2 regions of the Arthrobacter ramosus genome follow, and region 2 is predicted to be linked to the other one. Evidence: riboswitches for the same ligand, from Rfam matches in the RefSeq annotation. Region 2 holds a riboswitch; the other holds the start of a gene.
The links. A riboswitch is a leader RNA that binds a small molecule or an ion and turns the genes downstream of it on or off. The one in region 2 is predicted to bind thiamine pyrophosphate.
Positions count from the first base shown of each region.

Region 1 (4,207 bases), 1.1 Mb from region 2:
GCCGCGGTCCACCAGCTTCTCCGTCGCATCCACCAACTCCACGGCGTCAGGCAGCAGCGTCTGTTCGTCGGCGATGACCTCGAGCTTCACCCAATCCGTTTCCAACGCCTCACGGGCAAGCTCGGCTGTCATGACAGCGTCCTTGGCGGTAAAACAGCCGGCCGTGTTGGGCAGGACACGGATGCCATGGTCCACGAGCAACTGGAACAGCGAACCTGTTTCCGTCGGCGAGTACCTCCGCATGGCGACGGTGGTGAGTTCGGTGCCGGAGGCCAGTAAGGCTGCCCCCAGGCCGTCCAGGCTCGGGGCTCCGCCGGTCCCCATGATGAGGCGCGAGCCGAACTCAACACCGTCGATCACCAGGGCGTCGGTTCGGGTGGTTGCTGCTTGAGTGCTTCCTGCGGTCATGGTTCAGCCTCCCTGTACTGCGGTAACGATTTCGAGTTCGTCGCCCTCTGCGAGCGCGGTGGCAGCCCACTGGCTGCGCGGCACCACTTCGGAATTGCGTGCGACGGCGACGCCGATCTTGCGTCCGTCGGCCGCCTGGCCTCTGGAGTCCACAACCCTTCCGGTGATGTGGCTGACGAGGGTGGTCACGGACGCGTCGTCGCTCAACGTGTGGTCTGCGCCGTTCAATTTGATGTTCATGCGTGGTCCTTCGGAAGGGGATATGAGGTATCGGCCGATGGGCCGTCCGTTGAGGCCCGTGCTACTGAAAGCGGGCGGGAGAAGCGGTCCGGGCGGAATTTGTTCCACCGGGGATCGACGGCGCCATCGATGAGTCCGACGCAGATTTTCGCCGCAGCCGGGGTGAGGAGCACGCCGTGGCGGAAGAAGCCGCTGGCCACGATAAGGCCCGGCACGGTTCCTTCGCTTTCGCGACGTTCCACACGGCCCAACAGCGGTGCATTGTCCGGAGTGCCTGGACGCGCTCGGGCAGTTGCTTCCAGGAGTTCCAGTTCGGCCACGGCCGGAACCAGTACCTGGGCGTCGCGGAGCAATTGGTACACGCCGCCGGCCGACACCGGGTTGGCCGATCCCCCCGACGCCGACAAGCCGTCTTCACGTTGCGTCGCACCGATCACCACGGTCCCGTCGTCGCGGGGCACGATGTAGACGGGCACTCCGCGCACCATTCCACGGACCGTGGCGGTGACCAGGGGTTGCAGGTGGCCCGGGACGCGCAACCGCAGTATGTCGCCATACACCGGACGCAACGGGAGCGACAACCCATCCGGCAGGCCGTTCAAGCGGGCGGCATCCAGTCCGTTTGCAACCACTGTTTCCGTGGCGAGCACTTCGATTCCTGAATCCAGCACAGCCCCGACGACGCGCCCGTCCTCCCACAGGAGGCCCGCCGCGGTGTCCTGGACCGCAAAACCGCCTTCGGCCCCCGGAATCCAACTGGAATCGCCGGGCTGGTGGTCTGCCAGCGCGCCGAGAATCGCGGCCGAAAGCCGGCGCGGATCCACTTGGTGGTCGCCCGGGATGTCGAAGGCACAGGAAATCTGCGGGCTCAGCAGCGGCTCACGCTCCCGTGCCTCGCGCAACGGCACGGATTCCACCACCAGGCCGTTGGCCAGCTGGACATCCCTGAGATCGGCGAGCGCCTGGCGGTCCGCAGCGTCCGCGCCGACGGCGAGGGTCGGCGTCGTGCGGTAACCCGTGCTGCGTCCGGTGCTTGAGCCGGTCACATTGCGTTCGAAGTCCGGCCACAACGCCGACGATTCGAGCATGAGCTCCAGGAGGTCCTCTTCCTGGTAGTGCAGTTCGCTGACGGGCGCCAACATACCCGCCGCCGCGAAGGTGGCGCCGCTGGCCGGCGCGGGATCGATCAGGGCAACCGAGCGGCCGGACCTGCGGGCTTCCCACGCGATCCCGAGGCCAATGACACCGCCTCCGATCACCGCCACATCCGCGTGCAGGGGTCCGTGCTGGGTGTTTACTTCGTCCATGGGGTCCTTCCCTACGCCGGTACTAGCCGGATCAGGTCAAGCGGTCGGCGCTGAAGCCCTCTCAGCCGCGCGGCGATTGTGACTGCCGCCGCGGCTCCCGCGGTACCAGCCCAGTTTAGAGGAACTACTCTGTTTCCATGACCCAGCACGATGTCCACACCACCGCCCGCCTGTACCTCTGCACCGACGCCCGCAAGCAACAGGGTGATTTTGAGCAATTTGTCGATGCCGCATTCGAGGGCGGCGTGGACATCATCCAGCTGCGTGACAAGACAATTGAGGCGGCTGAGGAACTGGAGCTCCTGGAAATCCTGCAATCCGTGGCGCATCGTCACGGCCGTCTCTGGGCAGTCAACGACCGCGCGGACGTAGCATCCCTCTCCGGCGCACCGGTGTTCCATATCGGCCAAAAGGACATTCCGCTGCGCTCGGCCCGGAAACTGCTCCACGACCGCACTATCATCGGTCTCTCCACGCACACGCCGGAACAAATTGACGCAGCCATCGCCGCGTCACCCAGCCGCAGCGGACTGGACTACTTCTGCGTCGGGCCGGTCTGGGCCACCCCCACCAAGCCGGGACGCTCCGCCGTCGGGCTCGATCTGGTGAAGTACGCCGCCAACGCGGTGAAGCAGGCAGACGAAGAGACCGTCGGCGGTGTTGTGCTCCCCTGGTTTGCTATCGGCGGCATCGATCTCAGCAACGTGGAAGAGGTGGTGCAGGCCGGCGCAAGCCGTGTCGTTGTGGTGCGAGCCATTACCGAAGCACAGGATCCGACGGCGGCAGCCCAGGCCCTTCTGGCTGCCTTGGACGCAGCGGCGGCCTAGCGAGACGCCGGAAGATTTTGGAGTTACCCTGATTTTCGTGTCACATCAGCGGGTAGCCCCGAATGTCAGTGAAACGTCGAACCACCTCGCGGAAGCGCTGGCGGCGCTTCGGACTGAACTCGAGCTGCCCGCAGGTTATCCCATTGAAGCGCTGCGCGACGCTGAAGCCGCGGTTTCCGGACACACCCTGCCGGCGCAGGATCTCACGGACGTTCCGTTCATCACGATCGACCCGGCCTCTTCCACGGATCTCGACCAGGCCCTCTTCATTGACCGGTCCGGGGATGGTTACAGGGTTCTCTACGCCATCTCCGATGTGCCCTCCTTTGTGCCCCCGGGAGGAGCGCTCGACGCCGAGACCCGCCACCGCGGGCAAACGTACTACGCCCCGGATGGCCGCATACCGTTGCACCCCGAGATCATCAGCGAGCATGCCGGAAGCCTGCTGGCCGGCCAGACGTGCGGCGCGTTCGTGTGGGACTTCGAACTCGATGCCGAGGCGGAGTTCCGCACCGTCTCCGTCCGTCGGGCAAGCGTACGGAGCCGCGCCAAACTCAACTACAAGGGCGTGCAGGCGGAGATCGATTCCGGAACGGCTGATCCCGTCCTGGAGCTGCTCAAGGAGGTCGGGCTCAAGCGGGTGGAACTCGAACGCCGCCGCGGCGGAGCGAGCCTGAACATGCCTGAGCAGGAAATCGTCCAACTGCCCGGCGGCGAGGGGTACAGGATCGTCGCAGCTCCCTCGCTCCCGGTGGAGGACTGGAACGCCCAGATTTCGCTCCTGACCGGGATGGCCGCCGCACAGTTGATGCTCGACGGCAAAGTGGGGATCCTGCGCACCATGCCCGCTCCCGATGAGCGCTCGCTGCTCCATTTCAAACGGCAAACGGGGGCACTCGGCAAGCCCTGGACCGCGGGGACCAGCTACGGCGAGTACCTGCGCACCCTCGACGCGAAGGACCCCCGGCAACTCGCCATCCTCCATTCCGCGGGGCTGCTCTTCCGTGGTGCCGGCTACACGCCTTTCGACGGCGAGGTACCGGGCAGCGTCATGCAGTCAGCCATCGGGGCACCGTATGCCCACACCACCGCGCCGCTGCGCCGACTTGTCGATCGTTTTGTGCTGGTCATCTGCGAAGCTCTGAGCAATGGAACAGAGATCCCTGCGTGGGCCCGGGATGCTTTGCCGAGCCTGCCCGAGATCATGGCGTCTTCCGACCAGCTCGCCGCCAAAATGGAGCGCCTGGCACTGGACACCGTGGAGGCAGCACTCCTGGTCAACCACATCGGACAGGAATTCGACGCCGTGGTGATTTCCGGATCGAAACCCGCCAAGAACAACGGAAACGGCAACGGAAACAGCACCAACGGCAACAACGGTAATGGCAATGGGAACGGAGCCCCGCACGGTCCCTACGGCATCGT
Region 1 is NZ_BAAAWN010000001.1:1,134,278-1,138,484, reverse strand. Features, by position in the region: gene ABD742_RS05465 (thiazole synthase) at 1-408, opposite strand, end outside; gene thiS (sulfur carrier protein ThiS) at 412-648, opposite strand; gene thiO (glycine oxidase ThiO) at 645-1,955, opposite strand; TPP riboswitch at 1,947-2,066, opposite strand; gene thiE (thiamine phosphate synthase) at 2,093-2,782, shown strand; gene ABD742_RS05445 (RNB domain-containing ribonuclease) at 2,820-4,207, shown strand, end outside.
Region 1: another riboswitch for thiamine pyrophosphate. It lies ahead of thiO (glycine oxidase ThiO); the one in region 2 lies ahead of ABD742_RS00390 (ECF transporter S component).

Region 2 (4,207 bases):
GTCGGTGCCGGCGCCTTCACTGAGCCCGACGGCGGCAGTCACCGTGCCGGACACTGGTGCCAACAGGCCCGCGAGGGTCAAAGCGAAGGTCGATTTTCCGGCGCCGTTGGGGCCGGTGATGGTCAGGGCCTGCCCGGCGAGCACTTCGGCGTCGAGTCCGGCCTGCACAGGAAGGGGCAGGATGGTTTTGAACCCCCGGCGCCGCGGCCTTTCGCGGGACACCGCGAGCTCCTGTGTAGCGAGCAGCAGCTCTCCCCCGCTCCTCGCCCCGGAGCCGGCTGCTGTTCCGGAGCCGGCGGCCGTGCCCGAACGTGGCCGGGTGGCCGGCACGTACCCGGGCACCCAGACGCCCGCAGCAGTGAGCATGTCCCTTGCTTGAGCCAGAACGGTGTCCGGATCGCCGTCCAGGAGCACCCCTGGCGTCGACCCTCCCGTGGAGGAGGAGCTGCCCGGCTGGAGGACCACGATCCGGTCCACAAGGTCTTTCCAGACCGAGACCCGATGCTCCACCACCACCAAGGTGGCGCCGGTCTTGTCCAGGCAGCGGCCCACGGCATCGCGGACCTCGAGCACGCCAGCCGGGTCCAGGTTGGCGGTCGGCTCGTCCAGGAGGATCAAGCCAGGCCGCATGGCCAGGATGCCGGCGAGCGCAAGGCGCTGTTTCTGCCCGCCCGAGAGCGCCGACGTCGGGTGGTCGAGCGCAAAGTCGCCGCTGGAACTGTTCCGCAGCCCGACGTCGTCGAGCGCTTCATGGACGCGTTTCCAGATCTCTTCCCGCGGCACGCAAAGGTTCTCGGCGCCGAAAGCGACGTCGTCGCCCAGCCGGGAAAGCACCACCTGGGTTTCGGGGTCCTGCTGCATGAGTCCGGCACGGCCCCGCTGGGCCTTCGGCGAAACACCATCCACGAGCAACGAGCCGGTCTCGTCGGCGTCGTCACCGTCCTCGCCCAGAACGCCCGCCAGGGCATGCAGGAGCGTCGACTTGCCCGCGCCCGAGGGGCCAAGCAGGAGCACGCGCTCGCCGGGACGGATGTCCAGGTCCAAGGCGTGGATGGCCTGCGTGGTGCGGCCAGCGTGCCGCCAGCCCCACCCGTGCGCGGAAATGGCGGCGGGTCGCACCACAGCAGGGGTGCCGGAATCAGGACTTGGCATCAGGAAAAGACGGGCTCCGAGGCGGCCTTGCGGGACGCGAACGCGCTCAGGACACCGGTCTTGGCCAGGCCGCGGGTCGCGATCCAGGCCAGGGCACCGGCGATGACGGCACCAGAGATCGTGCAGAACACGATGTACGCGAGCTTGTCGCCGACCTCGTAGGCGATGTTCCAGCCCCACGGCAGGAAGGAATCGTTCAACCCACAGAACAGGCCCGCGCCGGCACCGGCCAGCAGGGACACCGGCAGGTTGAACTTCTTGTACATGAAGGCCAGGAAAATGAGTTCCGCGCCGAGGCCCTGGAGCAGGCCCGAGATCAGGACCGTGGTGCCGTACTGGTTACCCATGATGAGCTCGCTGGTGGCGGCCACCATTTCGCAGAAAATTGCCGCACCGGGCTTGCGGACAACGAGCATGCCCAGCACTGCCGGAATCATCCAACCGCCAGCGATCAGGCCGCCCAGCGGAGGGTAGCCGGCGGTCACGGGCGTAACAACCAGAGCCATCTGGTCCCATGCCCAGAAGATCACGCCACCGGCGATGGAGATCAGTGCCGCCACGACGATGTCCACGACGCGCCAGTTGTAACCAGGCTTGGTGAGGCCCGGCCTTGCAGAAATACCAGTCATTTTGTCCTCCTGAGGAACAGGAGGGGAAAGTGTTCCGGTTGCCTGCGAGCGGCTTCCGCTGCGCCGGTCCGGGCACTATGAGAACTCGACTCCCTTGCGCCGGTACTAGCCGGATCAGGTTCGAGGGTCTGCGGCTGTCCGCACTCTCAGCGCCCGTCCTCCGTGCCGCATTGCTGCAAGCCCGACGGCGGCGCTCCCCTGTCGTTATCAATCCACCCTTTTGGGCGTGGTTCAGTTTACACCTTGGCGGGGTTGCGGGCGCTGTGCCAAAACGCGTAACGACGGATTCTGCTGGATCATTCGCCGGGTGAGCACAGGCAGGCCCGGAATGGCGCGGGCGCGTACAGAAACTGGGAGAATGATCCAGCAGAATGTGACGCAGCAAGCGGGCAAAGGAGCAGTCTTGGCAGGCATTGTCGAAGCGAACAGCACCACGGTGGCCGAACCTAGGCTCGCCGCGAGCGTGATCCTCGTCCGCGAGGCCCCCGTTTACACGATTCAGTCAGGCCCGGAGGTTCCCGCGGATGCCGGGCGCGGCCTGGAAGTGTTCGTTCAGCACCGGGTAAGCACGATGGATTTCGCCGCGGGCATGGTTGTCTTTCCGGGCGGACGGGTGGACCAGGTGGACAGCTCCGGCTGGGACTTCGCGGACGACGTCGTCGAGCGGCACGCCACCGCATGGCACCGGAGCAGCATCGCCGTCGAGCCCACTTCCGCCGGGTTCAACGCCGGCCGGGTACTGGCGGCCGCGCAGCGCGAGGTGTTCGAAGAGGCCGGGCTGAAGCTCGACGCCGCCACCCTCCGCCCGTGGGCCAACTGGGTCACACCGGCAGACCAGCCCAAGCGCTTCGACACATACTTCTACCTTGCCTGCCCGCTTTCCGGTGCCGAACCAAAGCACCAAACCACGGAAGCGTCATCGTCCTTGTGGATGCCGGTCCGCGGAATCCTGGATGCCGAAGCCGCCGGAACCCTCAAGCTCATGCCGCCCACGCTGGCGCTGCTGGATGAGCTACTCGCCCTCGGCACGGTGGAAGCGATCCTGGCCGAAGACCGTGACATCATGCCCGTCCGTCCAAAGCCTGGAGCCTTGGAGGAGTTCTTCCGGCTGAGGCGCCAACCGCCATCCGTTGCTCCGGAACAGCCCTGAAGTGGGGTTAGGCTGGGGACGGTCCTGTTTCCTCCCGCAAGGAGTCCCGGAATGAACCTCCTCATCAAACTGCTCGGCACTGGCGTGAGCATCGGCGCAGGCTTTGTCGGCACCAAGCTCGTCAATGCGTTGTGGGAAAAGTCCACCGGCAAGAAGCCTCCCAAGGGTCACGATGACATGGAGGCAAGCCTGCGCTCGGCACTGACCTTCGCCCTGATTTCGGCGACTGTCAGCGCTGTCATCCAGGTTTTCGCAAGCCGCAGTACCCAGCGCGCCATCTCGCGCTTCTCGAAGACGCAGGACATCGTCTAGGCTGACGGCCCGCCGTTGGCGCCCCCGCCGTTGGCGCCGGGGCCGCCCGCGCCCCCGCCGTTGCGGCCGTTCCCGGTGTGGGGCATTGCCGAGTCCGCTTCTTGAGCTTTCTCCGCCGCCCGTTGACCGGCAGCCCGCAGCACCACGGCCTCGAGTTCGTCGGAGCTGAGCAACTCGGGGTGGAGGTGCTTGGTCCGGTAGCCTGCGCGGCCCACCATGTGTGCGGACACGGGAACGGTCAGCAGTTGGAAGATCCAGGCGACTGCCAGGATCGGCCATACCCACCATTCGCGCATCTGCAGCCCGATGGCCGCCAAGACAAGGAACAGCCCCAGCACTTGCGGCTTGGTAGCTGCGTGCATGCGGCTCATGAGGTCCGGGAAACGCAACAGGCCGATTGCGGCGCCCAATGACATCAGCGCACCAACAATCAGCAGTACCGCGGTGACGGCATCGATCACGGAGTCAATTCCGGTGGCATTAGGAGTCATTGACCTGTCCCCTCCGGTCGGCCACGAAGCGGGCCACCGTCACCGAGCCAACGAACCCGATCAGCGTCAGTGCGACGAGCAGCACGAGGTTGTTGAGGTGTCTGTTGACGGCCATGTCGATGGCCAGCGCGGCGCCCAGTATGGCGAGCAGGACGTCTGAGGCGAGCACCCGGTCCAGCAGGGAAGGCCCGACGGCGATCCTGTAGATCGCGCCTGCCGCCGCCAGGCTAAGAATCACCGCCGTGACGATCAGCACGATGTCTTTCACGAACCAGCTCCTCTCGTTGCAGGCCAGCCTTCGGCCTGGAGTGCGTCCATTTCCGCGCGGGAACCCATGATCCGGATCAGCGAGGCCTCCGTATCCTGGACTTCCTTGCGCAGCTTGGCGGTGTCCACATCGTTGCGGACATTGAGCCCGTGGATGTAGAGCGTGGACGTGGAGCGATCCACCTCTACCACCAAGGAACCCGGAA
Region 2 is NZ_BAAAWN010000001.1:75,929-80,135, reverse strand. Features, by position in the region: gene ABD742_RS00395 (ABC transporter ATP-binding protein) at 1-1,152, opposite strand, end outside; gene ABD742_RS00390 (ECF transporter S component) at 1,152-1,781, opposite strand; TPP riboswitch at 1,855-1,991, opposite strand; gene ABD742_RS00385 (NUDIX hydrolase) at 2,140-2,931, shown strand; gene ABD742_RS00380 (DUF4235 domain-containing protein) at 2,983-3,243, shown strand; partial or broken gene mnhG (monovalent cation/H(+) antiporter subunit G) at 3,354-3,734, opposite strand; gene ABD742_RS00370 (MrpF/PhaF family protein) at 3,724-4,002, opposite strand; gene ABD742_RS00365 (Na+/H+ antiporter subunit E) at 3,999-4,207, opposite strand, start outside.